One region of the Nocardioides sp. NPDC057772 genome, then DNA from elsewhere that is predicted to be linked to it. Evidence: predicted binding sites of a transcription regulator. Region 1 holds the regulator's gene; the other holds the start of a gene.

Region 1 (22,128 bases):
CCTCAAGGCGAGCCTGCCGCCGATGTGGGCCACCACCGACCCGGCCATCGTGCGGCAGGCGCTGAAGCGTCTCTCCGAGTCGGCATCCGCCTGAACGACCAGCGGGTGAGACGCTCGGTGTGACTTGACGGGCAGTTCGTGGGCTTGTCGGGTGTTTCAGTGCCCGTCAAGCCCAGGGATACCCGGTCGACCGGGTATCCCAGGGCCTCAGCCGCTCAGCGGTAGGTCTTGGCCCACCAGCGGTGGGTGGCCTTGTCGGGCGAGGCGATGCCGTGGCAGGAGAACGCCGTGCCCTGGCCGCACTTGAAGTTGCTGCTCGCGTTGGCGAAGGTGACCTCGACCTTGCGGATCCGCTTGGACGAGAAACCCTCGATGGTCTTGGTCGCGATGCCCTGGCTGTTGGGCTTGAGGTAGTAGACGCCACGGGTGCCATCGGTGCGGAAGACGCTGACCACGGCGGCGTTGGCGCTGGGCCGGGCCACGTCGACCTTCACCCGGAGCTTCCAGCCCCTGCCGACGTTCTTCGGGACCAGGCGCTGGGAGGCGTAGGTGAGGTGCTTGAGGGTGAACTGACCGTCGACCGTCTGTCGCTTGGCGGGCAGCGCGGTGCGGCCGTCGTAGACCGGCGGGTAGTAGGCGCCGCCCTCGCTGTAGCTCTTCGAGGGCGCCAGGTTGGCGGCGGCGAAGCGGGTGTACTGCAGCTTCAGCGTGGTGCCGCGGGCGGCGAGCGCCTGGCGGATGGCGGTCGTGGAGTAGGTCGAGGGGGCTCGGTTCCAGACGCTGAGGACCACCTCGGGCAGGTCGCCGCGCTCCTTGGCGAAGCGCTCGGAGAGGTAACGGAAGAAGATCCAGTTGCCGTAGATGCCGAGGTTGGAGGCGCTGGAGTTGTCCAGCGGCTTGCGCTGGTCCTCGAGCTGGCCGTAGGCCAGGTACTGCCGGTTGTCGTTGATGCTGTCGTAGACCTCGTCCTCGACCCAGGTCGCGGTCGACTCCATCATCCAGCGGTCCTCGCCGGCGTCGTAGGCGAACTGGACCGCGTGGAAGTATTCGTGGGCGGCCGTGACGCGGAGGTTCTCGGTGGGCGTGTTGATCGTGCCGTACTCGCTGGTGGCGTAGTCGTTGTCGAGGACGCAGTAGGCCGTCGCGGCGGTCTTGGAGACCTTCGTCTCGGGCGCGCAGTAGCCGTAGTAGCCCTCGTCGTAGAGGTTCTCCAGGTAGATGTCGACCTTGCCCGGGGTGACCGCCTTGTCGGCCGCAGGCTTGCGGTAGCCCGCCTTGACGTAGACGTTGTGGACCTTGGTGACCACGTCACGGACCTGGGTCGCGTACGTCGCCGAGGCCTTGTCGCCACCCTTGCCCGGCGTGTAGTGGACGCAGACGACGTCGCTGCAGGTCTGGGTCGCGGCGCGCGGGCGGGCGAGCAGCTCGCGCGCGGCCGCCTTGTTGGAGCCGTCCAGGGCGTCCTTGGCGTTCCACAGGTCGGTCAGCGCGATGGTCGCGTCGGGCCGGCCGGCGACGTGTCGACCCGGCACGAACTGCCGGACCCCGCGCACCGACTGGTTGCGCTTGATCTTCTTGGCCTCGGCGAGCGCCTCCCGGGCCTCCTTCTCCGTCACCGGCTGCTCGACGCTGGTGTCACCGCCGGTCCTCACCGAGGTCGCCGGGGTCGATCCGGTTGCGGGCATGGTGGCGGCGAAGGTGGCCACGACCATGCCTGCGATCACGGCGAAGGAGCGTTGTTTGCGGGTGATCCGGCGGGCAATGTTTCGCATGAGATACCAGACGTTGGGGAAGGCAGACCAGGGCAGTCTAAGCGCACAGGACCGCTGTGTCCGGGGGACACGGCCTACACGGGCTCCGTGACGTGGTGGAGCCGGTTGCTTCCGGTCGCGGTGGCGTACGACCTGGTCCAGGTGGCCGGAGTGTTGGGGTCGCGGCGCTCGCCGATGACGTACCAGTCCATCTGCGCGCGGTTGCGGGTCACGTCGAGCACCGAGAAGCCGTGGTCGTCGAAGTTGAGGTAGCGGACGTGGCGGTTGGCGGTCCGGATGATGTTCTCGACCGTCACGCTGACCGTGCGACGCGGTGCCCCCAGGATGTCCTTGAGGTTGTTCGACGTCACCGAGGTGGCGACGAACTCGACGCCGGCCGTCTTGCCCAGCGGGTAGACGGCGGAGTCGTACGGCAGGTCGCAGGCCCACGCCGAGTGGATGTCGCCGGTGACGAAGACCGTGTCCGTGATCGCGTTGTTGCGGATGTGCTCGAAGAGCTCGGTGCGGTCCGCGGTGTAGCCGTCCCACTGGTCGACGTTGTAGGCGATGCCGTTGTCGGGCAGCAGCCCGGTGACGTCGTTGACCGGGCTGATGAGGCTCTTCGGGAGGGCGCCGAAGGTGACCGGCGCGATCATCACCGGGTTGCCGACGATCTTCCACTGGGCGTCGGTGAGCAGACCCTGCTTGAGCCACTCCAGCTGCTCGTCGCCGGTGATCGTACGGTCGGGGTCGTCGACGCCGGCCAGATCGGTTCGGGCGACCTGCTCGGAGCGGTAGGAGCGCAGGTCGAGCATGCTCAGCTCGAGGAGCGTGCCGAAGCGGAGCCGGCGGTAGATCCGGTCGTGGAGGTGGCCGTCGGTCTCGACCGCGGCGGTCCCGTCGACGCGCAGCGGCATCCACTCGTCGTAGGCCTGGTTGGCGTTGGTCTTGCGCTCGATCCAGTCGTACTCGCCCGGCTCGTTGTTCTCCGCGCCGAGCAGCCAGGCGTCGTTGGCCGACTCGTGGTCGTCCCAGGTGACGATCCAGGGCAGGTGGGCGTGGGCGTCGGCGAGGTCGACGTCGCGCTTGTACTGCGCGTGCCGGATCCGGTAGTCGGCCAGGGTGCGCATCTCGTGGGCCGGCTCGTGCGGTCGGACGTCGTCGTTGTTCATGCCGTTGCCGTACTCACCGGGGGCGTACTCGTAGAGGTAGTCACCCAGGTGGAGGATCGCGTGCAGGTCGTCGCGGGCGGCGAGGTGGCGGTAGGCGGCGAACCAGCCGGCCTGGAGGTTGGAGCAGGAGACGACCCCGAAACGTACGTTCTCCGGGGTCGCGTCGGCGGCCGGGGCTGTGCGGGTGCGGCCGACGCGGCTGGTCTGGCCGTTGTAGGTGAAGCGGTAGAAGTACCAGGTCTCGGGGGCGAGGCCGGTGACGTCCAGCTTCACGGTGTGGTCACGATCGGGGCCGGTCTGCTGCGAGCCCTTCGCGGTGATGCGGCTGAAATCGGCGGTGGGCGACATCTCCCAGCGGACCAGGATCTCCTCGCCCAGGCCGGACCCGGGTGTCGCCTCGGACGTGGGCGTGACCCGGGTCCAGATGACCACGCGGTCCGGGAGCGGGTCTCCGGACGCGACGCCGTGCTGGAAGTGGTTCAGCGTGGTGCCGGCGGCCTCGGCGGGTGCCGGGAGTGCCACGACTCCGGCTCCTGCCGAGGCGGCCAGTCCGGCGACGATGAGGGTGCGGCGATCGATCTGCGTCTGGGTCGTGCTGCTGTGGGTCGTGCTGCTGTGGGTCACGCTGTATGGAACGACGCAGCCGCCGGCACTGTCATGGGCCGGCGGCTGGATTTCACGCAGTGTTCCCGGGTTGGTTCCGGGAGATGTGGCGGCGGACTCAGAGGCTGCGCAGGACCGCCGTCACCTTGCCGAGGATCGTGGCGTGGGTGCCGTCGATCGGCTCGTACGCCGCGTTGTGCGGCAGCAGCCAGACCTTGCCGTCCTTGCGGGAGAGGGTCTTGACCGTCGCCTCGCCGTCGATCAGCGCGGCCACGATCTCGCCGTTCTCCGCGGTGGGCTGCTGGCGCACGACCACGAAGTCGCCGTCGCAGATGGCGGCGTCGACCATCGAGTCACCGGAGACCGAGAGCAGGAAGAGGTCGCCGTTGCCCACCAACTGCTTGGGCAGCGGGAAGACGTCCTCGACGCTCTGCTGGCTCGAGGTCTCCTCGGCGAGGATCGGGCCACCGGCCGCGATTCGGCCGACCAGGGGAACCATGGTGGCGTCGGGGTTGGGGTTGACGGCGGCCTCGGCGGTGATCTCCGTCTCGGGCTCCTCGCCGGACATCGCCTTGCGGTGGGCCATCACCTCGGGGAGGAAGACCTCGAGGGCGCGGGGTCGCTTCGGGTCCTTGCGGATCAGACCACGCTGCTCCAGCGCGCGCAGCTGGTGGGCGACGCTGCTCGTGCTGGTCAGGCCGACCGCGGCGCCGATCTCGCGCATGCTGGGCGGGTAGCCGCGCTGCTCGATGCTGTCGCGCAGGTGAGCGAGGATGCGCTGCTGACGTGGCGTGAGCCCGGTCGCGTCCGGCGGCCCGTCGGGGAGCTCGCGGACGCGGCTCTTCGAACCGCCTGATCCGGTGCCTGTCTTCTGCGTGGTCATGTCATCACATTAGTCCCTCTGGCACCACGACATCAAACATCTGTTCGATCTCGTGAACGGCGCGTGTCGGCGTTCGAAAATTCTTGCGGTCGCTACTTGCGTTGTTCGAACACGTGATCTACCTTCGAACATGTGCTCGATCGAACACGTGATCGAGAGACTTGTGAACTGGAGGCCGTGATGAGTGCAACCGTCTATGTGCTGCCCGTAGCCGAACCGCCCCGACCGGTGCGGGAGGTGCGTCGTTCGACCGTGCGGCTCACCCGTCGCGGACGGATCGTGGTGTTCGCGTTCGCGCTCGTCGTGCTCTTCGGGATCGCGCTCATCGGGGCGCGGGTGGCCTTCGCGGTGGAGGGTGGTTCCGATGCTGATGCCGGATTTCGTGGCCCCGCCCCCGCCGCCCACACGATGGTCGTCGGCGATGGCGACACGCTCTGGGGCATCTCCGCGAAGGCCGTCGCCGGCACTGACGCTTCGATTCGGGAGATGGAGCAGACGATCAAGGAGCTCAACAGCCTCGAGTCCTCGATGCTCGTGTCCGGTCAGACCCTGATCATTCCGACCGCGCCGTAAGCGGCGCCGTACAGATGTCCGGCTGCTCCTTCGACCCTGGCAGCCGGCAACCGGGGAAAAGTGAGAGTGCTGCAGACGATGGGAAGCGTCTGCGGCACTCTCGCTGTCTGGCGGTCGTCAGTGACGCCCGCGATAGGGGGTGTCCGGCTCGGCCGGCGGCCACTGCTTGTTGCGGGCGCTGTGCCGGGGAGGCCACTCGTCGTCAGGCTGGGCGGCGGGCGGGTCCTGTGGCTGCCGCTGGGTGGGCATCGCCTGGGTCGCTGCGGGGTCCTGCGTCAGCCGAGCCCTCGAGCCGGTCTGGCCGTAGCTGGTCGGGGCCTGGTAGGCGCCGGACTGATACTGCGGCGAGCCGGCCTGCTGGATGGGGTAGCTGTCCGTGCCGTAGCCCTGCGAGCCGTACGTCTGAGGGGTCGCGGGCGTCGGGGTGGACGTCGGGGTCGGCGGGCTCGTGTAGTAGGGCGGAGGGGCCTGCGGCGACGCTGCCGGCGGCTGGTAGGTCGGGGCACCGTAGGCGGACCGGCTTCCGGTGTTGCCGAAGTCCGGGGAGGTGCTGGTGTAGCCGTAGGGAGCCTGGGAGCCGGTGTCGGTGTAGGCCGAACGGCTGCCGGTGTCGCCGTAGGCAGACTGGCTCCCGGTGTCGGAGCTGTGCCGGCCGTAGGAGCCGGTGTCCTCGTAGCCGTAGGAACCGGTGCCGTAGTAGTCCTGCTCCGGGTAGGCCTGCTCCGAGTACATCTGGTCGCCATAGGGCTGGTCGGGGTAGTCCTGCTCCTCGACGTAGGCGTTGGAGTGGCTTCCGGCGTAGTCGTCGGCGGGCGGCGGGGTGGGGGGGCCGGAGAGGGCCCGCCAGGCCTTTCCGGCGAAGGTGAAGGTCAGGAAGAGGCAGGCGACGGCCACGACGGCCGCGATGGCGAGCTTCGCCCAGGCGCCGGAATCGCCTCCCCGTGCGTCGGCCCCGAAACCGACGGCGACCCACACCAGCACTCCCCAGATGACGAGGAATGCCAGCGTCGCGATCGCAGGCAAGATGAACGGTGGCCGGGGACCGCTTCTGGGGCGCGTGCCTCTCCGCGACCCGACGCGATTTCCTCCGGAGATGTTTGTCACGGGGTCATTCTTACCCATCCGACCCAGCGTGGCGCCGTCGAACCGGAATCTTTCGGCGTTTGGTCGGCGACACGCCGGACACGCGGGGAAGGACGACCCTCGCTTGCATCGTCTGGGGGCCGGGCGTACGGTTACCACTACATCTAGTAGTTACACCGCTGTAGTTATCCACATCTAGTTCACACAAATGGGTGGATGGCCCACAGCGACGAGGGTGTTGTTCCACAGGGGCTCACGCTCAATTCCACAGGTTCCACAGGCTCGGGCCGCCGCGGAGACGGCCTGGATCCACAAGGCTTCATGAGAGGGGCTCGACCGTGCACTGTCCGTTCTGCCGACACAGCGACACCAAGGTGCTCGACTCCCGTGTGGCCGAGGACGGTGGCCAGATCCGGCGTCGCCGGGTCTGCCAGGAATGTGGGAGGCGGTTCACGACCGTCGAGCAGATGCAGCTGATGGTGGCCAAGCGCTCCGGCGCAGCGGAGCCGTTCAGTCGCGACAAGGCGGTGCACGGCGTACGCAAGGCCTGCAAGGGCCGCCCGGTCACCGAGGACCAGCTCGCCTGCCTCGGCCAGGAGGTCGAGCAGGCGCTGCGGAGCCAGGGGTTGGCCGAGGTCCCCAGCCACGAGGTGGGGCTGGCGATCCTCGCGCCGCTGCGCGAGCTCGACGAGGTGGCCTATCTGCGCTTCGCGAGCGTCTACCGGGCCTTCGGCTCGGCGGACGACTTCGAGCGTGAGATCCAGATGCTGCGTACGGAACGGGAAGTCCAGGACTTCGAGGCAGAACATCCGGTCGAGGCTCCGGTGGGCCGCGACTAGATCCCACGGCCATTCACAGCGAGATGGCACACAGACCGGCCCGGGCAGGCCGTGGGGAAGCGACCTGTCCGGGCCATCCAGCAAGACAACAGCACGACGCACGAAGCCCGAACGGGCGCTACAGGAGACTCCACCATCAGCACCGACCAGCAGTACGGCACAGCGATCGATGACAACAGGGGGAACGAAATGACAGACACGGCAGCAGAGGCACAGGCATCGTCGAAGACGGGCGCCGGGCTGAAGATCGAGCGCATCTTCAGCACCGAGGGCGTCCACCCCTACGACGAGATCACCTGGGAGCGGCGCGACGTCGTCCAGAAGAACTGGAAGACCGGCGAGACCGTCTTCGAGCAGACCGGCGTGGAGTTCCCCGACTTCTGGTCGATCAACGCCTCGACGATCGTGACCACCAAGTACTTCCGCGGTGCCCTCGGCACCGACAAGCGCGAGCAGAGCCTGAAGCAGCTCATCGACCGCGTCGTCAACACCTACGTCGCCTCCGGCAAGGAGAACGGCTACTTCGCCTCCGAGGCCGACGCCGACCTCTTCGGTCGCGAGCTGACCTGGCTGCTGGTCAACCAGCACTTCGCCTTCAACTCGCCGGTCTGGTTCAACGTCGGCACCGAGTCCCCCCAGCAGGTCTCGGCCTGTTTCATCCTCTCGGTCGACGACTCCATGGACTCGATCCTGAACTGGTACAAGGAGGAGGGCCTGATCTTCAAGGGCGGCTCCGGTGCCGGTCTCAACCTCTCCCGCATCCGCTCCTCCAAGGAGCTGCTGAAGTCCTCCGGCGGCACCGCCTCCGGCCCGGTCTCCTTCATGCGCGGCGCCGACGCGTCCGCGGGCACCATCAAGTCCGGTGGCGCCACCCGTCGCGCCGCCAAGATGGTCGTGCTCGACGTCGACCACCCCGACATCGAGGAGTTCGTCGAGACGAAGGCGCGCGAGGAGGACAAGATCCGCGCGCTGCGCGACGCCGGCTTCGACATGGACCTGGGCGGCAAGGACATCTCGTCCGTGCAGTACCAGAACGCCAACAACTCGGTGCGTGTCTCCGACGAGTTCATGCGCGCGGTCGAGGAGGGCAAGAAGTTCGGTCTCCGGGCGCGTACGACCGGTGAGGTCATCGAGGAGATCGACGCCCGCGAGCTGTTCCGCAAGATCTCGGTCGCCGCGTGGGAGTGTGCCGACCCGGGTCTGCAGTACGACGACACCATCAACGACTGGCACACCAACCCGGAGACGGGCCGGATCACCGGCTCCAACCCGTGCTCGGAGTACATGTCGCTGGACAACTCCTCCTGCAACCTGGCGTCGCTGAACCTGCTGAAGTTCCTCAAGGACGACGACACCTTCGACGCGGTCCGCTTCCAGCAGGCCTGCGAGATCGTCTTCACCGCGATGGACATCTCCATCTGCTTCGCCGACTTCCCGACCGAGGCGATCGGCGAGACCACCCGCGACTACCGCCAGCTCGGCATCGGCTACGCCAACCTCGGCGCCCTGCTGATGGCGATGGGTCTCGGCTACGACTCCGAGGGTGGCCGCACCATGGCCGCCGCCATCACCTCGCTGATGACCGGTGCCGGCTACAAGCGCTCGGCCGAGCTGGCCGGCGTCGTCGGTCCGTACGCCGGCTACGCCCGCAACGCCGAGGCCCACCAGCGGGTCATGCGCAAGCACCAGGCCGCCAACGACGCGGTCCGCTCGATCAACCCGGTCGACCGCAACATCATCGACGCGGCGACGAAGGTGTGGAGCGACGTCGTCGAGATCGGCAAGGTCAACGGCTTCCGCAACGCCCAGGCCTCGCTGCTCGCGCCGACCGGCACCATCGGCTTCATGATGGACTGCGACACCACCGGCATCGAGCCCGACTTCTCGCTGGTCAAGTTCAAGAAGCTCGTCGGTGGCGGCTCGATGCAGATCGTCAACCAGGTGATCCCGCGGGCCCTGAAGAAGCTGGGCTACCAGCCCGAGCAGATCGAGGCGATCGTCGCCTACATCGCCGAGCACGGCCACGTCGTCGACGCCCCGGGCCTGCGCCAGGAGCACTACGAGGTCTTCGACACCGCGATGGGCAAGCGCGCGCTGCAGCCGATGGGCCACGTACGCATGATGGCGGCGACCCAGCCGTTCCTCTCGGGTGCGATCTCCAAGACCGTCAACCTGCCCGAGACGGCGACCGTCGAGGACATCGAGCAGGTCTACATGGAGTCGTGGAAGCTGGGTCTGAAGGCCACCGCGATCTACCGCGACAACTGCAAGGTCGGCCAGCCGTTGGCCGACGGCAAGTCGGAGAACGCCAAGAAGGACCAGGGTCTCTCCACCGCCGCTGCTCCGGAGGTTCCGGCCGCCGAGGTCGAGCCCGAGGTCGTCGAGAAGATCATCGAGAAGATCGTCTACGCGCCGACCCGCAAGCGCCTGCCGAAGTCCCGCGTCTCGCGCACCACCTCCTTCACGGTCGGTGGCGCCGAGGGCTACATGACCTCCGGTGCGCACGCCGACGGCGAGCTCGGTGAGGTCTTCCTCAAGCTCGGCAAGCAGGGCTCGACCCTGGCCGGTGTCATGGACGCCTTCTCCATCGCGGTGTCCGTCGGCCTTCAGTACGGCGTTCCGCTCGAGACGTACGTCTCCAAGTTCACCAACCTGAAGTTCGAGCCCGCCGGCCTGACCGACGACCCGGACGTACGCATGGCGCAGTCGCTCATGGACTACGTCTTCCGCCGCCTGGCGCTGGACTACATGTCCTTCGAGGACCGTGCGGCGCTCGGCATCTACTCCGCCGAGGAGCGTCAGCGCTACCTCGAGACCGGCTCCTACGAGCAGCTCGGCAACGGCACCACCGCCGCCGAGCTCGTCGAGAAGCCGGCTCCGGAGCGCAAGGTGGAGGCGAAGACCGAGGTCGTCGAGGCCGACGTCAAGGACGAGGCTCCCGCTGAGGCTCCGGCCGAGGCCGCTGCCGCATCGGAGGCCCCCAAGGCCGCCCACACCACCGCCGAGCTGCTCGAGTCGATCAGCGGCATGGCCATCGACAGCCCGCTCTGCTTCACCTGCGGCACCAAGATGCGCCCCGCCGGCTCCTGCTACGTCTGCGAGGGCTGCGGCTCGACCTCCGGTTGCAGCTGAGCTCTGAATGACTGAGTCCGGTCCCGCATCCACTCCTGGGTGCGGGACCGGACTCATTTGTCGGCTCTAGATTGCTGGGATGAGCGCCGCTGCCGGATCCGACCTACGTGAGCTTCTCGATGTCGTCCAGGCGGTGGACCGGGACGCGGAGCGCGAGCACGGTGCCGCGGCAGTGCTCACGAACCTCGATGCCTATAGGGGCTCCAAGAATCTGCACGTGCACGTCCACAGCGGCGGGCGTCGAGATCCCGGGTGACCCGGCGTCGTCGCCGCGCCGCAGCTCGAGTGCGACGGCTCGCCCAGTGCTGCCGGCTCGGCGTAGTGCACCGCCACCCAGGCGTGGCGGCGCCAGGTGAGATGGCCGGTGTAGGTGACGTCTACGCCGCGATGGACTGTCTGCACGTCACGGCGTCTGACCGCGTGACGGATGTCGTCCGGTGTGTATCCGCCGAAGACGGGCTGCTTTCTGGTCGCCACGTCGTCCCGTAGTCCCAGCGCACGGGCAACCCAGCTCGCCGCGTCCAGGTCATGCGCGCCGAGCTGTGGATCGGCGAGAGTGCTCACCCTGAGCACGATAGGCGGGACGCCGACTATCAGTGGCCGAGGATGCGGGCGAGCCAGGTGCCGTTGGGGTCTTTGGGGTCGGCGGAGTGCCCGGGGCACCAGCGGCCGGAGGGTACGGAGGCCTTGACCTGGGCGACATGGCGGCCGCAGCCGGCCCAGGTGGTCTTGCCGCACTTCTTGCAACGTACGGAGCGACACATCGTTCGATTCCTGTTCTGTGGTTCTGGTGGGTGCTCAGGCGGGCGGTTCGCCGGCGTCGAGGGCGTCGACGAACTCGCAGAACGCGTCGAAGGCCCGTGCACCGTGGATGGTGGCGGGGCCGCCGTGCATGAGGAAGGTGACGCCGATGGCCTCGGCCGCTTCCTGAGGGCTCGCGCCGGCCCGGGCGGCGGCCTGTCCATGGGAGGCGATGCAGCCGTCGCAGCCCTCGACCACGCCGATGGCGAACGCGATCAGCTCTTTGGTCTTGCGGTCGAGCGCCCCGTCGGCGAAGGCGGCCTTGGAGAGCCCGCTCCACCCCTTGTACACGTCGGGGATGGCGCGGCGTAGCTCCTGGTGGAGCGGTCCGAGCTCCCGCAGGACGCTCTTGCCGTGGGGCGACTCGGCGTGGAGCGAGTCGGTGTCGGTCGTCGTGGTCATGGCGGGTCCTTCCTGCTGCGGTGGGTGTGGCGACATCTCGGATCTATAACCCCCCAGGGGGTTACGATATCGAAGGTAGCATAACCCCCCGGGGGGTTATAGAATCGCTGGGACCGAACGGAGACTTTGATGACCGGCTTCACTCTGAGCGCGACCGTGCCCACGTCGTACGCGGAGACCTTGGCGCGCGTACGAGACCTCCTCGGCGACGCCGGGTTCGGCGTCCTCACCGAGATCGACCTGACCGCCACCCTGCGAGCCAAGCTCGGCGTCGAGATTCCGCAGCAGGTGATTCTCGGTGCCTGCATGCCTCAGCTCGCGCATCGCGCGCTCGAGGCCGACCCGCGGATCGCGACGATGCTGCCGTGCAACGTCGTGGTCGCCGCCGAGGGTGAGGAGACCCGGGTCGAGATCTTCGACCCGGCCGCGATGACCTCGTTCAGTGCCGACGCCGGCATTGCCGAGGTTGCGGCGGATGCGCGGCAGCGCCTCGCTGGCATGCTGGATGCACTTACCGGAAAGAAGGACGACGATGCAGCTCGAGCCTGACGAGATCAAGGCCATCATCACCCGACTCAAGCGCGCCAACGGACACCTCGCCTCGGTGATCCGCATGCTCGAGGAAGGCTCGGAGTGCGAGGATGCGCTCACTCAGCTGGCGGCCGTCAACAAGGCCGTCAGTCGTGGCGGCTACGCGCTGGTCGCCACAGGGCTGGAGAAGTGCCTCGCAGAAGGTGGTCGCGACAGCGTCGACACCAAGAAGATGGAGAAGCTCTTCCTCGCGCTGGCCTGAGCGCCGTGCCGGTTGCCGTCCACAGGCAGGTCTCGGGATCGACTTGTCCACAGCCTCGCGGATGACGGTGGCGGCGCAGCGGGATCGGGGGTCTGCTGGGGGCATGTCCAAACGAAAGAAGCACGAGAGGTCACCACGGCCACCGAGCAGGTCCGGGGATCCGCGGCGGCGGTCGTTCGCCGAGAAGGTCGTCGACAGTCCGTACTGGCCGGCGATGTTCGCTGTGATCGATGCCGAAGCTCGCGGGGATGCCAAGGCGGCGTTGGAGATCGTCCATCGGGCCGGCAACCAGCTCGACGGCGAGCAGTTCTGGCATCCGCTGCGGATCGAGCGACTCGAGCAGATGTGGATGCTCGGTGCCACGATGCCGCGATGGGCTCACTCACGATGGATCGTCTCCCAGGCGATGCAGGGCACACAGCCGCGCAACAAGTGGAGGATGTCCAAGGCGATTCAGGTCGCGATGGAGGTGCGCGGCGGCCCCGATCCTCTTCGCGACCGGGAGGACGACCGGATCCAGATCATGGATCGCGACTGGGTCTATCGCCAGACGTTCCTCTACGAGCTGGGCGGGCTCGAGGCGTTCTTGCGTCACAACGCCTCCGGCGATCTCATCGCCGGGGCCGACCGGATCTGGGAGTGGGCGCGGGCGTCGATGCGCGGCGTACGCCTTCTGGAGCGGGAGCCGAGACATCTTCTGTGGGAGGACCCGGAGACCGGAGAGCAGGTGCGGACGATCAACATCGGAGCCGGGATGCTCGTCGAGGAGGGCGAGTGTGCGATCGGCCGGATCGTGCCGTTGGAGAGCGGGGCGATGTTCGAGACGGCGCCGTTGCGGGTGTCGGACGAGGTGGCATACGCGGTGGCTGACGAGCCCGACAGATGGACCGAGGTGCTGCGGGAGGCGTGTGCGCAGGGCCCGGGTGAGATCTGGATACGGCGGGGGCTGAGGGACTACGGGCTGCTCACCGACATCCCTCACGCTTTGGTCAACCTCGCCATGGATGCGGGGCTGCACGCGTTTCATCACCCCGATGACGAAGAGCTCGCCGAGCTGTTCACGCACCCCGCCGACTACCCAGCCTGCCTCGCCGCCTGGCTGGTCCGCCCGGCGTCGATCAGGGCGCTGCGCGCCGGGCTGCCCCCTGAGGGCCGGGCCGCGCTCCTCGGATTCGCGGACTTCGTCCGTGAGCCGGCGGCGAGCCTCATCCGCGACCTGGTCGACCACCACGAGGAGGCTGCCTGACACTCCGCAGACGGCAACGCCGGGTACAAGACGCAGAACCTGTTCTGCAGCGAGACCGATGGGCTAGCGATCCCGTTTGAGCGTGAGAGTCGCGAAGTCGGCGCCGAGGATGCGGAAGGCGTCGACGAGGAGGCCGGCGACGAGCTCTGCCTCAGGCTGCGGCGCGGTCCGCCAGTAGTGCGGTTGAGACGGTGCCGGGGCGATCGGGTCGGTCTCGTCGGGTGTCAGCCAGCCGGCCGCGCGAAGCGCCTCGTGCTGCTCGGCCGAGGCCTCCCAGGCGCCACCGATGTGCCGCGTACCTGCGAACTCGGCGTAGAGCGCCTCGTCGACGCACAGCACCTGACCCCAGCGAAACGGGGCGACGGGCTTCGACCTGAACCGGGCCAGGAAGCCGGTCGGTTCCGGCGCCGGTGGTTGGGGCTCGCCGATGATCACGAACTCCTGCTGTCCGAGATCGGCGAGCTCGGAGGTGATCCGTTGCTGCCACTGCGTCGCGTCCACCCGACCATCCAACCAGGGCAGGGAGAAGCCCCGCGGGTTACCGCCACGTTCACCAGCCGGGGGTTGTCACCCCGACGCCACGCTGGTTGCATCGGTGCGCTGCCTTCCGCCCCCACGACGAAGGACCCCCACATGACTCTCGGGACACGCCTCGCGCGCCGGCTCGCCCTCGCTCTTCCGCTCGCCGCAATCCTCTCCGTCGTCCCGGCGCCGGCATGGGCCGCGCCGCCACCCGCGCTGCCGGCCTCGGCGCCGGAGGCCGACCGCACCTGGCAGCCGGCCCTCGACTTCGACACCGACGGCTGCTACAACACCCCGGCGATCGGCCCCGACGGCACGCTCAACGGCGGCCTCGCGATGGGCGGCACGGTCAACGGCCAGTGCCGCGACCTCTCCGACCTGCAGAACACCAACGTCTACTCCCGCTCGAAGTGCAACAACGGCTGGTGCGCGTACCTCTACGGCTACTACTTCGAGAAGGACCAGGTCTCCTGGGGCCCCGGGTCGGCCGGCCACCGGCACGACTGGGAGCACATCATCGTGTGGGTGCAGGACGGTCACGCGCGGTTCATGTCCGTCTCCCAGCACTCCGGCTACCAGATCAAGCCCGAGGCGGAGCTGCAGTTCGAGGGCGGTACGCACCCCAAGGCCGTCTATCACAAGGACGGCGGCAGCACCCACTGCTTCCGCTTCCCCAAGACCGGCGGCGGCGACGAGCCGCCCGAGAACCACGAGGGTGTCTGGCAGGTCAAGGGCCTGGTCGGCTGGGACAACTACCCCGCCGGCATCCGTGACCGCCTCGTCGCAGCCGACTTCGGCGCCGCCACCTTCAAGCTGACCGACGCCCGCTTCGGCAACGCACTGGCGGGCGGGAAGCCGGCCGCGGTCACTCTGGATCCGTACGCCTGACCCACGGTCACACCAGAGCGTGAGGCGCCTCCGTCGCGCGCCCCTGGAAGGCGAGGATGGCGGGGTTGAGCACGCGGCCGTCGCGGATCTCGATCGCTCGGCGCAGCGTCTCGACGGCGTCCCATGCGGTCGGTCCCTCGAGCACCGGGCGCAGGAACGGGATCAACGCGTTGCTGTTCTCCCAGGTCGCCGAGTTCCACAGGTATGACGGACTGTGGTCGACCGCGTAGTAGAGGACGTGGTCGCCGACCAGGAAGGCCGGGTCGTCGAAGGTGGTGGGCCGGGCCCAGGTGAAGCCCATGCCCAGGTCACAGGAGACGTCGACGATGACGCTGCCGGGGCGGAAGGCGGAGAGGTCCTCCTCCTCGAGGAAGACCAGTGGGTTGGCGGTGTCCTGCAGGGTGCAGTTGACGACGATGTCGTTCTCGGCCAGGTACGGCGCCAGCGGCTCGCGCCCCCGCTCGGTGATCACGTGGCTGACGTGCTTGCCGTCCGGCTCGTGGTCGAACTGCCGAATCAGCACCGAGTGGATCGGTGAGCCGACCGCGGCCACCTCTCGGTTGGTGAGCACCGCGACCTCGTGCACACCGTGCGCGTTGAGGGCGGTCACGGCGCCACGTGCGGTGGCTCCGAAACCGATCACCACCGCGCTCAGGCGGCGACCGTAGTCGCCGGTCAACCCGGCCAGCTCGAGCGCTTGGAGGACCGAGCAGTAGCCGGCCATCTCGTTGTTCTTGTGGAACACGTGCAGACCAACCGCACCGTCGCGGGTCCAGTGGTTCATCGCCTCGAAGGCGATCAGGGTCAGGCGCCGGTCGATGGCGACCTGGGTCAGCTCCGGGTCCTGTACGCAGTGTGGCCAGCCCCAGAGCGTCTGCCCCGGGCTCAGCGCCTCGACGTCCTCGAGTTGCGGCTTGGGGAGCAGCACGACGTCGGAGTCGGCCAAGATCTGGTCGCGTGACGCGAACCCGGCGACATACGTCCCGAGAGCCTCGTCGCTGACCCCGAACCGGGCGCCATAGCCGTCCTCGAGCGTGATTCTGGACCGGATGTCAGCATCCAGGTTCGGGATGTGCTTGGGGTGGAGCGGCAGGCGGTGCTCGTTCTCCTTGGCCGACGAGGCGATGACACCGAGCCCTAGGCGCATCACTTCTTCTTCGGCGGATGGATCTTGTCGGCAAGGGTCTCCGTGGACCCCGAGCTGCGCTTCTCGGCGCGCTTCGCCTTGATGGATTTCCCGGACTTCTTGGACATCTTCTGCCGCGGTGACTTGTCGCTCATGGGGATCTCTCTGATGGGAAGCCTGAATGGCTCCGTCCTCCGACAGTACGCCCTTGCTGGTCGGAAGCCGGGCCGGGGCCTCCCTCGCCCCGTGCGCCTGAACCGGCCGGCCTCCCCTTCTCGCAGGTCAGGTGGCCTGCGAGAAGTCGAACAGGGCGATCGGGGCAGAGGTCGGTTCGTCGGAGCCTCCCTCGGGCTCGACGGTGATCCCGGCAGCGCTCGCATCCGCGGCGTCGCCCTCGAGGACGAAGGTCTGGTCGCTGCCGGCCGGCATCAGGCCGGCAGGGACCATGACATCGTCGTGCTGGAGCCACAGCTCGTAGACCTTGCCGGCCGGAGCGGCCGGCATGCCGGAGGTGACCAGCACCGCCCTGTTCTCCGAGACCGAGCGGACCACCCGGGCACGGGCCTTGCCGGGCAGGTCGACGGCGACGGTCGTCGCGTCCTTCGCGCTCAGCACCCGCTCCGCGGTCGTCATGGTCTGGCTGGAGTCGTCGCGGATCAGCTCGACCGCGGCGACCGTCCCGGTGCCGACGACGGCCAGTACCGCGGCCGCGGCGGCGAACGCACGCCAGCCGAGCCGGCGGCGGCCGGAGGAGGTCTCCGAACGCTCGGGAACGTCCTCGTGGATCGCCGGGATCTCGGGCGGAAGCGGCCGGATCTCCTTGATACCGGCGAGCAGCCGGTCGCGCAGCTCGGGCGACGGCGCGGTGTCGGTCAGGCTGCCGAGCATCCAAGCGCTGTCGCGCAGGCTGGCCACCTCGTCGCGGCAGTCCGCGCAGGCGGCGAGGTGCTCCTCGAACCGAGCGCGCTCGATGTCGTCGAGGGCGTCGACGGCGTAGGCGCCGGAGAGGGCGTGAATGTCGTGCGCGTTCATCGGCTCACTCCCATCGCGTCGCGCAAGCGGATCAGTCCGTCCCGGATACGGGTCTTTGCAGTGCCTATCGGCAGCTCAAGCATGGCGGCGACCTCGGTGTGGGTGTAACCCCCGAAGTACGCCAGCTGCAGGGCCTCACGTTGGGGCGCCGTCAGCGTCTCGAGAGCGGCGCGGACGCGGTGGGCCTCCAGCGAGGTCTCCGCGGCTTCGGCCGTGGTGTCATGGGGTGTGGTCTGGGTGGTGCCGTGGTAGGCCGTGTCGTTCCGACCGGCCGACTCGGCCGACCGGACCCGGTCGACCGCACGGCGGTGGGCGAGGGTGAGCAGCCACGACTGGGCGCTGCCCAGGCTCTCGTCGTACCTGCTGGCGTACCGCCACACCTGGAGGAACGTCTCCTGGGTGACCTCTTCGGCCTGCGCGGGGTCGCGCACCACCCGCAGCACGAGTCCGTGCACGCGGGCGGAGGTCGCGTCGTAGAGCGCGGCGAAGGCGGCCTCGTCGCCTCGACCGATGCGGCGGAGCAGGCCGGCGAGCCCTGGGGACCCGGTCCCCTCCGACGACGAGTCGTCGGAGGGGACTGAGCTGAGCGATCTCATGTGTCGATCCTCGCGGATGTCCGGTTCGATGTCCCGATCAGGGCATCAGAACGGTGTCGACGACGTACACGGTGGCGTTGGCGGTCGGGATGTTGCCGCACAGCACCTTGGCGTTCTCCTTGCCGACGGTGAACTCCTCGTCCGAACCCTCGACGGTGATCTTGTCGCCGGCCAGGGTCTCGTGCTCACCGGCGACCTCGTCCGGACCGAGCTGCCCGGCCACCACGTGGTGGGTGAGGACCTTGGTCAGCATGTCCTTGTCGGCCAGCACGGCGTCGAGGTCGGCCTTCGGGATCTTCTTGAACGCGTCGTCGGTCGGGGCGAACACGGTCAGCGCGTCGGCGCTGTTGAGGGTGTCGACGAGCTCGGCCTGGCCGACGGCCGACACGAGCGTCTTGAGGAGCGGGTTCGCGCTCGCCGCGGAGGCGACCGGCGCGGTCGACATGCCGTTGAAGGAGCCGGCGCCGTCGGCGGGGATCAGCTTGCAGCCTTCGCCGAAGGTCTGCGCCCCGGCGTTGGTGGTCTCCTCGGTCTCCTCGGGCATCGACTCGGAGGTCTCGGAGGTCTTCGAGCCGCTGTCGTTCGCGGACTCGCCGTCCTCGGAGCCACATGCCGAGAGGCCCAGACCCAGCAGGAGAGCCAGAGTGGCAGCCGCGCCGCCGGTGCGGGTGATCGTGTTGATCTTCATGGAATGGCCTTTCGAGGGATGGTTCGTGTTGCTGTCATGAGGGCTTCGGCACGGTGGCCGGAACGGATTTCTTCTTTTTCTCAGGCGACGGTGACGACGATTTCCTGGATGCCGCTCGACCCGTCGGGGAACGGGGCTGCCCGGACGTCGCTCTGCACGGTGCCGTCGCGGTCGGTGACGCGTACGGCCAGCTGATGGCTGCCCGGCTGGGCGTCCCAGGGCAGGAACCACTGACGCCAGTAGTCGATCCCGGCGTCAGGGCCCAGCTCGGCCCGTTGCCAGCGGCCGCCGTCGATGCGTACGTCGACCTCGGCGACGCCGTGCTGCTGGGCCCAGGCGACGCCGCCGATCACGGTGCGGCCGGCCGGGATGTTGCTGAGCGGACGGGGTGTGTCGATCCGGCTGGAGAGCTTGATCGGCGCGTCGATGGCCCAGTCGCGGTCGGTCCAGTAGGCCGTCGCTTCGTCGTAGCGGGTCAGGGTGAGCCGGGTGACCCACTTGGTGGCACCGACGTACCCGTAGAGGCCGGGCACCACCAGCCTGGCCGGGAAGCCGTGGATGCGGGGGAGGACCTCGCCGTTCATGCCGAGGGCGACCATCGCGTTGCGGCCGTCCAGGGCTGCCTCGAGCGGAGTGCTGATCGTGAAGCCCTCGACGTCGGTCGAGAGGATCTGGTCGGCGTTCTTGCCGACGCCGGCCTCCTCGAGCAGGTCCCGGAGAGGTACGCCGGTCCAGCGAGCCGCGCCGACGAGCTTGCCGCCGACCTCGTTGGAGACGCAGGTCAGGGTGATGTCGTGCTCGACGTTCTCACGCTCGCGCAGGTCGTCGTAGCTGAAGGTCAGCTCGCGGTCGACGTCGCCGTCGATGGTCAGCGACCAGCTGTCCTGGTCGACGATCGGGACAGCCAGCTTCGTGTCGACCCGGTAGAAGTCGCGGTTGCGGGTCGTGAACCGCGAGATCCCGTCGTACGTCTCCTCCAGCCCTGCCGGGAGCGCAGGCAACGGGTCCCGGACACGTGGCAGCCTGATGTTGGCGAGGGCCGTACGACTCCGCACGACCAGCTCCCCGCCCGTCGCCGCCGCGGCGGAGAGCAGGGCCAGCGCCCCGAAGCCGATCAGGACGCTGCGGCGGGAGGCGGTGCCTTCGCCCGGTACGTCCCGTCGGTGGCTCGGTGCGTGCTCGACGGTCAGTGCGCGGGTCAGCAGCATGAGCACGGCGGGGCCGAGGACGAGCGCCACCAGCGTGGGCACGAGGTCGGCGATGTCGAACAGCGGTCGGCGGACCACCGCGGCTCCGGCGAGCAGGACGAGTCCGGCGGTGAGCGCCATCCCGAGACGTAGGCGTCTTCGAGCGACCACCCCGATCGCCGCGGTGAACGCGATCGTCACCAGCAGCACGCTGCCGATCAGGATCGGCTTGTCAGCGCTGCCGAGCTCGCGCACCGCCCACTCCTTGACCGGGGTGGGCGTCGCGTCGATGACGGCGGTGCTGACCGCGAGCGCGGGGGAGGAGGCCGGCGTGAGCAGCGCCGCCGTCAGGTGCGCGACGGACATTCCGACTGCTCCGGCGAGCACGCCGGCGGCGGCATGGGCGAGGGTGTGTCGATCCAGGCGTCTCATAGCGGGGATTCGCACCCGAACCCGAATCGGATTTCAGTCGGAGTCGCGCATCTTGGCGAGCCTGGCCCGTAGGGCGGGCACCCGGTGTGCGTTGGCCCGCAGCTCGACGTACGCATCGCCGTAGACCCAGAGCAGGGCGTCGTCGAGCCGCCGCACGGCGCCCGGCGGATAGCGGTAGTCCATCCGCGCCATCAGGGTGTCCTCGTCCACCGATCGCAACGCGTCGCCGAGCTCGGTCAGCGAGGTGATGCCCAGCTCGAGGATGACGCCGGAGATCCAGCCGTAGTGGTCGGTGCGCGACCAGCCGGCGTCGGCGTACTGCCCGGCGAGGAACGCCGCCAGCTCTCGTGGGCTGATGCGCGGGTCGTCGTCGACGGGCTCGGTGCTGGCGCCGGTCACGCCCTGCCGCAGCCGGTCCCTGATCGTGGAGAACTCTCGGTCGGCGAGCTCGAGCAGCCCGGCGGCGAGCGTGAACCGGCGGTCGAAGTCGGGCACGTGCTCGCTGGGGATGGTGCCCTTGTAGCGGATGTCGTGCTCGAACTCGGCCCAGGCGTGCTGCAGCACGGTGCGGATCTGGATCTGCGCCTGACGCCCCCGCAACAGCTCGTACGCCGGCTGCCCCTCGCGCGCGGGATCGAGACTGACCAGCAGGTGGCGGCTGGCGTACCCGAACCGGCCCTCGCTCGCCGTCTCCTCACCCATGTCGCGGTCGTCGAGGACCACCACCTGGTCGTCGAGGAGCTCGGCGACGGCCTGGACGTCGCTGTGGACGTAGGTGATCACCCGCAGCCCGATCTGGTCGGTGATCTCGCGGAGCGGGTCGGTGTAGACCGGCCGTCCGTCGACGGTGCGAGCCGCCTTGGCCGCGAACGACGCGACCGACTTCGCGCGGGAGCTCACGGTGAGGTAGTTGATGCCTGCCTCGTCGAGGATCGAGGTCACCAGTTGCACGTACTGGTCGGCCGCCTCCTGCAGCGTCGGCTGGATCGCGGCGTACTCACGGACCGCGGTCCCGGGGTCGTGGATCTTCGCCCCGGCCCGACCGCGTGGTGTGGGGCGGAGGTCGTCGGGCAGCGTCGGCGTGACGATGTAGCCGGTGGCGAAGTCGCCGTAGGTCGTGGTCCGCTCCGGTGCGCGGGTCGCGAACAGGCCGATGTAGGCGCACAGCACCGCGTCGACCTGGTCCTCGACCGCGCGCAGCTCGCTCTTGCGTACGGCACTCTCGGCGGCGGTGCGGAGGGCCAGCCAGGACGGGTCGTCGAGCAGCAGCGGCGGCTCGGCGCTCTGGAGACCCTCGAGCAGGCCGAGCAGCACGAGCAGCTCGGCCCGGAGCTGGTCGATCTCACGGCCTGACTTGTGCTTGTACTTCAGCGTGCGTCCCAGGCGGAAGAGGGCGACCGTCGCGGGGTGTGGGTACACCTCGATGGCTCGGCGCCGCCGGCCCGATCGCGGGTTCATGTCGAGCCCGAGCCGGGCCGCGATCCGGGCTCCTCTCGGCTGCTCGCTGAACTCCGGCTTGCTGGTGTTGGTCGGGTGCGCGCCTGCGTCGAAGCGAGCGAAGTCCTTGTTGAGCGCCGCCTCGGCCGGCCGGTTACCGGTGGGGTTGGTGACGATCAGGGGAGCGTCGATCGCGACCAGGCAGTGGTTGTCGACGTACGGCTCCAGGGCGGCGACGATCTCGTCGTCGGTCCGGGCGGCCGAGACATGGACGAGACGGCCCTCCTCGTCCAGGACGGCCAGGCCCGTCGGCCTGCGCGCGCCCCAGGCGAGGTCGACTCCGATGAAGTACATGGGGCCAGCCTGCCCGCCCGTGCTGCGCGGGTCTAACACCGAGGTGCGTCAGCGGGTCGCCTGCACGATCGTGATCGGGCCGAACCGGTGGTCGATGTGGTCGACCTCGCGGGCGTCGGTGAAGCCGGCGTCGATGAGCAGGCTGACGATGCCGTTGTCGAGGTTGCGCTCGGTGTAGGCGTTCATGCCGCGGTGCCGGTGGCCCTCGTGTCCCTTGTGCCCGTGGTTGTGCCCACCGGGCCCGTGGTCGGGGGCGCCGAAGTCGACGATGGTGACTCGCCCGCCGGGCCGGAGGATCCGATGAGCCTCGCGTCCGAACCCCTCGCGCCCGGCGTCGTCGACGTGGTGCAGCGCGAGCGAGGAGACGATGTGGTCGACGCTGCCGTCCTCGGGCAGCAACCGGTCGGCGTACCCCTGCACCAGCGAGAGACGTACGCCTCGCCGCCCCGCCTTCCGGGCGGCCAGCCGCAGCGCGCTCGCGTCGGGGTCGTGCCCGGTGACGACGGCTCCAGGGACGGCGCGGAGCACCGCGAAGGAGAGGTTGGCCGTGCCGCAGCCGACGTCGAGGACGGTCTGGCCGGGCTGGAT
Region 2 (6,777 bases), on a different contig from region 1:
CGGCACCATCGGAGTAGCGGTCGGGGCGCTGGCGTTCTACCCGCGCGGCGAGCTGCTGGCCGGCACGATCTTCATCACCTGCTTCGTCTTCAGCGACCTGATCGACGGAGCGATGGCGCGTGCCGTCGGCCGGACGAGCAAGTTCGGCGCCTTCTGGGACTCCACCCTCGACCGGATCGGCGACGGTGCCGTCTTCGGCGGCCTGGCGCTCTACTTCGCCGGGCCGGGTGACTCCGACCTCTACCTCGCGCTGACCCTGTGGTGCGTCGTGATGGGCGCGGTCACCTCCTACGCCCGCGCTCGCGCGGAGTCGCTCGGGTTCACCGCCAACGTCGGCATCGCCGAGCGCGCCGACCGTCTCGTCCTGGTGCTGGTGATGACCGGCTTCGCCGGCATCTTCTCCCTCGACCTCCTCATCTACATCGCGCTGTGGATCCTCGCCGTCGCCTCGACCGTCACCGTCGGCCAACGTGTCTGGACGGTGCGCCGCCAGGCTCTTGCCGAGGAGGCGGCGTCGTGACGGCGCCGTCAGAGGCAGACGTACGCCTGGCCGCGGAGCTCGTCCGTGGCGCCGGCGCGCTCGCCGCGAAGATGCGCAGCGCCGGTATCGGCGACTCGATCGAGACCAAGACCTCGGTCTCCGACCTGGTCACCGCCGCCGACAAGGCCGCCGAGAAGGCGATCGTCGACCGGCTCGCGTCCGAGCACCCGGGCGACGGCGTCCTGGGTGAGGAGGGCTCGGCGCGCGAGTCGACCACCGGCCGGGTGTGGACCATCGACCCGGTCGACGGCACCTACAACTTCGTCCGCGGCCTCGACTGGTGGTGCTCCGCGCTGGCGCTGACCGACGGGGACGACCTCGTCCTGGGAGCCGTCTACTCACCGGCCGAGGACGCCGTCTACGTCGGCGGCCCGGAGCTGCCCACCACCCGCAACGGCCTCCGTCTGGACGCCGTGCTCGACACCCCGCTCGCCCTGGCCTGCCTGACGACCTACCTCCACCCGGCCAAGCTGAGGCATCCGGTCGGCGAGGCCTACGTCCGTGTCGCGAGCCAGGCCGCATCGATCCGGATCCTCGGCTCCGGGTCGATGGACCTCACCGCCATCGCCCAGGGCAAGCTCCACCTCTTCTGCCAGCACTCCGTCCCCGACTGGGACCGTCTCCCCGGCGCCGCGCTCGTCCTCGGCGCCGGCGGCGCGACGGCCCAGGTCGAGGCGGGCGGCGTCCTGTGGTCCCTGGCCGGGGCCCCGGCAGCGGTGGCCGAAGCGGTGGAAGCACTGGCCTCCTGAGTGGCCTCCCAGCAGTCCACTTCGGGAACAGTGGCCTGACCAGGCCTTTCCGAGGGTGGCGTACGTCCCTTCCCGACTTACGATCGCCGCATGGCGACAAGCACGAATGAGACGGGAACCTCGCGCGTCAAGCGAGGCATGGCGGAGATGCTCAAGGGCGGCGTGATCATGGACGTGGTCACCCCCGAGCAGGCGAAGATCGCCGAGGACGCCGGGGCGGTGGCGGTGATGGCGCTCGAGCGCGTCCCCGCCGACATCCGCGCCCAGGGCGGCGTGAGCCGGATGTCCGACCCCGACATGATCGACGGCATCATCGAGGCCGTCTCCATCCCGGTCATGGCCAAGGCCCGCATCGGCCACTTCGCCGAGGCGCAGGTGCTCCAGTCCCTGGGCGTCGACTACATCGACGAGTCCGAGGTGCTGACCCCGGCCGACTACGAGAACCACATCGACAAGTGGGCCTACACCGTGCCGTTCGTGTGCGGCGCGACCAACCTCGGCGAGGCCCTGCGCCGCATCACCGAGGGCGCGGCGATGATCCGCTCCAAGGGCGAGGCCGGCACCGGTGACGTGTCCAACGCCGTCACCCACATGCGTACGATCCGCAAGGAGATCCGCCGCCTCGGCGCGCTCGCCGAGGACGAGCTCTACGTCGCGGCCAAGGAGCTCCAGGCGCCCTACGAGCTCGTCAAGGAGGTCGCCGCCAACGGCAAGCTCCCGGTCGTGCTCTTCACCGCCGGCGGCATCGCCACCCCGGCCGACGCCGCGATGATGATGCAGCTCGGCGCCGAGGGCGTCTTCGTCGGCTCCGGCATCTTCAAGTCCGGCAACCCCGCCCAGCGCGCCGAGGCGATCGTCAAGGCGACCACCTTCCACGACGACCCCGACGTGATCGCCAAGGTCTCCCGCGGCCTCGGTGAGGCGATGGTCGGCATCAACGTCGACGAGCCGGCTCGCTCGATCCAGTTCGCGGAGCGCGGCTGGTGACCACGGTCGGCGTACTCGCCCTCCAGGGCGACGTCCGCGAGCACCTCGCCGCCCTCGACCGCCTGGGGGTGAAGGGAACGTCCGTACGCCGCCGCGAGGAGCTGGACGCGTGCGACGCTCTGGTCCTCCCGGGCGGTGAGTCGACGGCGATGTGGCGTCTGGCCCGTACGTTCGAGCTGCTCGACCCGCTCCGCGAGCGGGTCCGGGGCGGGATGCCGACGCTCGGCACCTGCGCCGGCATGGTCCTCCTGGCGGACCGCCTCCTCGACGGGGCGGAGGGTCAGGAGACCATCGGCGGGCTCGACATGACGGTCCGGCGCAACGCCTTCGGGCGGCAGACGGAGTCGTTCGAGACCGACCTCGAGGTCGCCGGGCTGGAGGGCACCGTCCACGGCGTCTTCATCCGCGCCCCCTGGGTCGAGGAGGTCGGCTCCGGGGTCGAGGTGCTGGCGAGCGTGGACGGTCACCCCGTCGGCGTACGTCAGGACCAGCTGATGGCCACCAGCTTCCACCCCGAGGTCAACGCCGACGACCGGCTGCACCGGCTGTTCCTGGACACCTGCTGCTGACGGTGCGGCGCGCCACGTAGTTAGAATGGGCACCTGCTGCCCTGTGACGACTCCGGTGGCGGCTCGACAGGCTTGACAAAGCACAGCGACGACGCGGGGCAAAGGACGGTTTTCAGATGAGCGGCCACTCCAAGTGGGCAACGACCAAGCACAAGAAGGCGGCGATCGACGCCAAGCGCGGCAAGCTCTTCGCCAAGCTCATCAAGACGATCGAGATCGCGGCCAAGACCGGCGGTCCCGACCCGGCCGGAAACCCGACGCTCTACGACGCGATCCAGAAGGCCAAGAAGCAGTCGGTCCCCAACGACAACATCGACCGCGCGGTCAAGCGCGGCGGTGGGCTCGACGGTGGTGGGGTCAGCTACGACACGATCATGTACGAGGTCTACGGCCCCCAGGGTGTCGCTCTCCTCATCGAGTGTCTGACCGACAACCGCAACCGGGCGGCCATGGAGGTCCGCACCGCGGTCACCCGCAACGGCGGCACCATGGCCGACCCGGGCTCGGTGAGCCGCCTCTTCGACCGCAAGGGCGTCGTCGTGGTGGCGAAGGCGCAGGAGGGCAAGGAGGTCACCGAGGACGACCTCCTCGAGGCCACCCTCGACGCCGGCGCCGAGGACGTCAACGACCTCGGTGAGTCCTTCGAGATCGTCTCCGACCCCTCCGACGTGGTCGCGGTCCGCACCGCGCTGCAGGACGCCGGGATCGACTACGAGTCCGCCGAGGTCCAGTTCGTGGCCTCCATGGACATCCCGGTCGCCGACGCCTCGGCCGCCGAGAAGGTCTTCAAGCTCATCGACGCCGTCGACGACCTCGACGACGTGCAGAACGTCTTCTCCAACGCCGACGTCCCCGACGAGGTCATGGAGACCGTCGACGCCTGACCCAACCGCGCCGAATCGTCAGTTGTGGGCGACGAAACTCTACTTTCGTCGCCCCAACTGCATTCTCGGCCAAGGCGTGTCAGGGGCCGAGGAGGCAAGCCATGGTCTGTACGCTACGAACAGGCGTTCGATCGGACGAAGGAGTGGTGGCGTGCGGGTGCTTGGGATCGACCCCGGCCTGACCCGGTGCGGGATGGGCGTGGTCGACGGCTCGCTCGGCCGGCCGCTGTCGATGGTGGACGTCGGCGTGATCCGTACGTCCTCCGACCTTCCCGTCTGGGAGCGGCTGGTGACGATCGAGAAGGGGATCGACGCCTGGATCGAGGAGCACCGGCCCGACGCGGTCGCGATCGAGCGGATCTTCGCGCGCTCGAACGTCTCCACGATCATGGGTACGGCCCAGGCCAGCGGCCTCGCCATGGTCTGCGCCGCGCGGCGCGGTCTCCCGGTGGCCCTGCACACGCCTTCGGAGGTCAAGGCCGCGGTCTCCGGCAACGGCCGCGCCGACAAGGCGCAGGTCACCGCCATGGTGACCCGGATCCTGCGGCTCACGACGCCGCCGAAGCCGGCCGACGCCGCCGACGCGCTCGCGCTGGCCATCACCCACCAGTGGCGCGGAGGCGCCCAGAACCGCATCGAAGCCGCGGTGGCCGCGGCAGGGAAGGTACGTAGATGATCGCGTCCGTGCGCGGCAAGGTCGCCGCCGTGAGTCTCTCCACCGCCGTCGTCGAGGTCGGCGGCATCGGCATCGAGCTGCTCTGCACCCCCAACACGCTGGCCACGCTCCGCACCGGCGAGGAGGCGCACCTGCCGACCAGCCTGGTCGTGCGCGAGGACTCGCTGACCCTCTTCGGGTTCACGGACACCGACGAGCGCACGCTCTTCGAACTTCTTCAGACCGCCTCCGGTGTCGGCCCGAAGCTCGCCCAGGCGATGCTCGCGGTCCTCTCGCCCGACGGCATCCGGCTCGCCATCTCCACCGAGGACGCCAAGACCCTGACCAAGGTCCCCGGCATCGGCCAGAAGGGCGCCCAGCGCGTCATCCTCGAGCTGAAGGACCGGATCGGCGCCCCGACGGGCAATGCCACCGCCCCCGCCGCCGTCCAGCAGGGCGCCGCGCCGTGGCGCGACCAGGTCACCGAGGCTCTCGTCGGGCTCGGCTACAGCGCCAAGGACGCCGACAAGGCGGTTGCCGCCATCGAGCCCGAGGCCGGCGACCAGGCCAACATCTCGCTGCTGCTCCGGGCGGCGCTGCGCACCCTGTCGAAGGCATAAGGCCACATGCACGAGGACGACCTGAGGGCCAACGAGGACGACTACTTCTCCTCGCTCACCATCGCCGAGGCCGACGGCGACGACCGGGCCGTCGAGGCCGCGCTGCGCCCCAAGAGCCTTGACGAGCTGATCGGCCAGCAGCGCGTCCGCGAGCAGCTCAGCCTCGTCCTGGAGGCGGCGCGGCAGCGTGAGAGAGCCCCCGACCACGTACTCCTGTCCGGGCCGCCGGGACTCGGCAAGACGACCCTGGCGATGATCATCGCCGCGGAGATGTCTGCGCCGCTGCGGATCACCTCCGGCCCGGCGATCACCCACGCCGGCGACCTGGCGGCGATCCTGAGCGGCCTCAACGAGGGCGAGGTGCTCTTCGTCGACGAGATCCACCGGATGAGCCGTCCTGCCGAGGAGATGCTCTACCTGGCGATGGAGGACTTCCGGGTCGATGTCGTCATCGGCAAGGGACCGGGCGCGACCGCGATCCCGATCGACCTGCCGCCGTTCACGCTGGTCGGCGCGACCACCCGAGCGGGCCTCCTGCCGGGCCCGTTGCGGGACAGGTTCGGCTTCACCGGCCACCTGGAGCTCTACGACCCACAAGACCTCGAGCTGATCGTGCGCCGCTCCGCGGGGCTGCTCGACGTCACCCTTCGCGACGACGGCGCCGCCGAGATCGCCGGCCGCTCCCGCGGCACCCCGCGCATCGCCAACCGCCTGCTGCGCCGCGTACGCGACTACGCGCAGGTCAAGGCCGACGGCACGGTCACCCAGGAGGTCGCCCAGAAGGCTCTGGACCTCTACGAGGTCGACCCGCTCGGCCTGGACCGTCTCGACCTGGCCGTCCTCGACGCGCTCTGTCGCCGCTTCGGAGGCGGCCCGGTGGGCATCTCCACCCTCGCCGTCGCGGTGGGGGAGGAGCGCGAGACGGTCGAGGAGGTCGCCGAGCCGTTCCTGGTGCGGAGTGGTTTCCTGGCGCGTACGCCCCGGGGCCGTGTCGCGACCCCGGCGGCCTGGGAGCACCTCGGGCTGCCGGTGCCGGCCAGCGCCGAGGCGGCTGCCTGGTCGAAGGACACGCTTTGGGATGAGGCCTGATTCACAGTCCCAACCAGGTGCCTGGTTAGACTTGCACGTCGCCGTGCGCTTGCCGGCCACCACTCAGACTGTCGGAGCCGAACCCCCGTGGAATTCCTTCCTTTTATCGTCATCATCGTCCTGTTCTACTTCCTGTTGATCAGGCCGCAGCAGAAGCGAGCGAAGGAGGCTCGTGAGCTCCAGCTCAACCTCCAGCCAGGTGACCGGGTGATGCTGACCGCCGGGCTGTTCGGCACCGTGACCGAGGTCGAGGAGACCACGACCAACATCAAGGTCGAGATCGCCGACGGCGTCGTCATCCAGGTCGTGCGCCAGGCGGTGGCCCAGAAGGTCGCCGACGCCCCGGGGGTGGAGTCCGACGAGGAGACCGGCGAGAAGGCCGAGGTCGAGGCTGCTGCCGACGACACCTCCGCCGATGCCGAGAACGTCATCGTGGACCTCGACAAGAAGGACTGACCGAACTCATGGCACGCAAGACCGCGCGCCCAGGGCGGACACTCGCACTGCTCTTCCTGGCGATCGCGATCATGTTCGGCGGCATCGCGTTCGCCGGCACCTGGAAGCCCGAGCTGGGCCTCGACCTCCGTGGCGGCACCGAGATCTCGATGACCGCCGAGAACTCCGAGGGCGGTTCGGTCCCGAAGGAGAGCCTCGACGAGGCGAAGGCGATCATCGACCAGCGC

What was found. Region 1 encodes LexA, which represses DNA repair genes until DNA is damaged. Its sites were predicted from a motif close to TCGAACANNTGTTCGA; they were not measured.
Region 2: the regulator LexA is predicted to act here: its motif matches at 3,846-3,861, upstream of ruvC (crossover junction endodeoxyribonuclease RuvC).

What each region holds. Positions count from the first base shown of each region.
Region 1 is NZ_JBHVKN010000001.1:61,677-83,804, forward strand. Features, by position in the region: gene ACFVJS_RS00310 (ATP-dependent DNA helicase) at 1-94, shown strand, start outside; gene ACFVJS_RS00315 (MXAN_6640 family putative metalloprotease) at 216-1,772, opposite strand; gene ACFVJS_RS00320 (alkaline phosphatase D family protein) at 1,847-3,547, opposite strand; gene lexA (transcriptional repressor LexA) at 3,645-4,409, opposite strand; gene ACFVJS_RS00330 (LysM peptidoglycan-binding domain-containing protein) at 4,590-4,982, shown strand; gene ACFVJS_RS00335 (hypothetical protein) at 5,100-6,005, opposite strand; gene nrdR (transcriptional regulator NrdR) at 6,404-6,904, shown strand; gene ACFVJS_RS00345 (vitamin B12-dependent ribonucleotide reductase) at 7,094-10,036, shown strand; gene ACFVJS_RS00350 (hypothetical protein) at 10,630-10,800, opposite strand; gene ACFVJS_RS00355 (carboxymuconolactone decarboxylase family protein) at 10,835-11,239, opposite strand; gene ACFVJS_RS00360 (DUF302 domain-containing protein) at 11,369-11,788, shown strand; gene ACFVJS_RS00365 (metal-sensitive transcriptional regulator) at 11,772-12,032, shown strand; gene ACFVJS_RS00370 (hypothetical protein) at 12,136-13,278, shown strand; gene ACFVJS_RS00375 (hypothetical protein) at 13,342-13,779, opposite strand; gene ACFVJS_RS00380 (NPP1 family protein) at 13,912-14,688, shown strand; gene ACFVJS_RS00385 (N(5)-(carboxyethyl)ornithine synthase) at 14,696-15,835, opposite strand; gene ACFVJS_RS00390 (hypothetical protein) at 15,835-15,969, opposite strand; gene ACFVJS_RS00395 (anti-sigma factor domain-containing protein) at 16,097-16,846, opposite strand; gene sigK (ECF RNA polymerase sigma factor SigK) at 16,843-17,442, opposite strand; gene ACFVJS_RS00405 (fasciclin domain-containing protein) at 17,480-18,130, opposite strand; gene ACFVJS_RS00410 (molybdopterin-dependent oxidoreductase) at 18,211-19,749, opposite strand; gene ACFVJS_RS00415 (DUF429 domain-containing protein) at 19,783-21,540, opposite strand; gene ACFVJS_RS00420 (class I SAM-dependent methyltransferase) at 21,589-22,128, opposite strand, start outside.
Region 2 is NZ_JBHVKN010000080.1:14,361-21,137, reverse strand. Features, by position in the region: gene pgsA (phosphatidylinositol phosphate synthase) at 1-520, shown strand, start outside; gene ACFVJS_RS14965 (inositol monophosphatase family protein) at 517-1,290, shown strand; gene pdxS (pyridoxal 5'-phosphate synthase lyase subunit PdxS) at 1,381-2,277, shown strand; gene pdxT (pyridoxal 5'-phosphate synthase glutaminase subunit PdxT) at 2,274-2,846, shown strand; gene ACFVJS_RS14950 (YebC/PmpR family DNA-binding transcriptional regulator) at 2,963-3,730, shown strand; gene ruvC (crossover junction endodeoxyribonuclease RuvC) at 3,882-4,406, shown strand; gene ruvA (Holliday junction branch migration protein RuvA) at 4,403-5,005, shown strand; gene ruvB (Holliday junction branch migration DNA helicase RuvB) at 5,012-6,094, shown strand; gene yajC (preprotein translocase subunit YajC) at 6,182-6,550, shown strand; partial or broken gene ACFVJS_RS14925 (protein translocase subunit SecD) at 6,559-6,777, shown strand, end outside.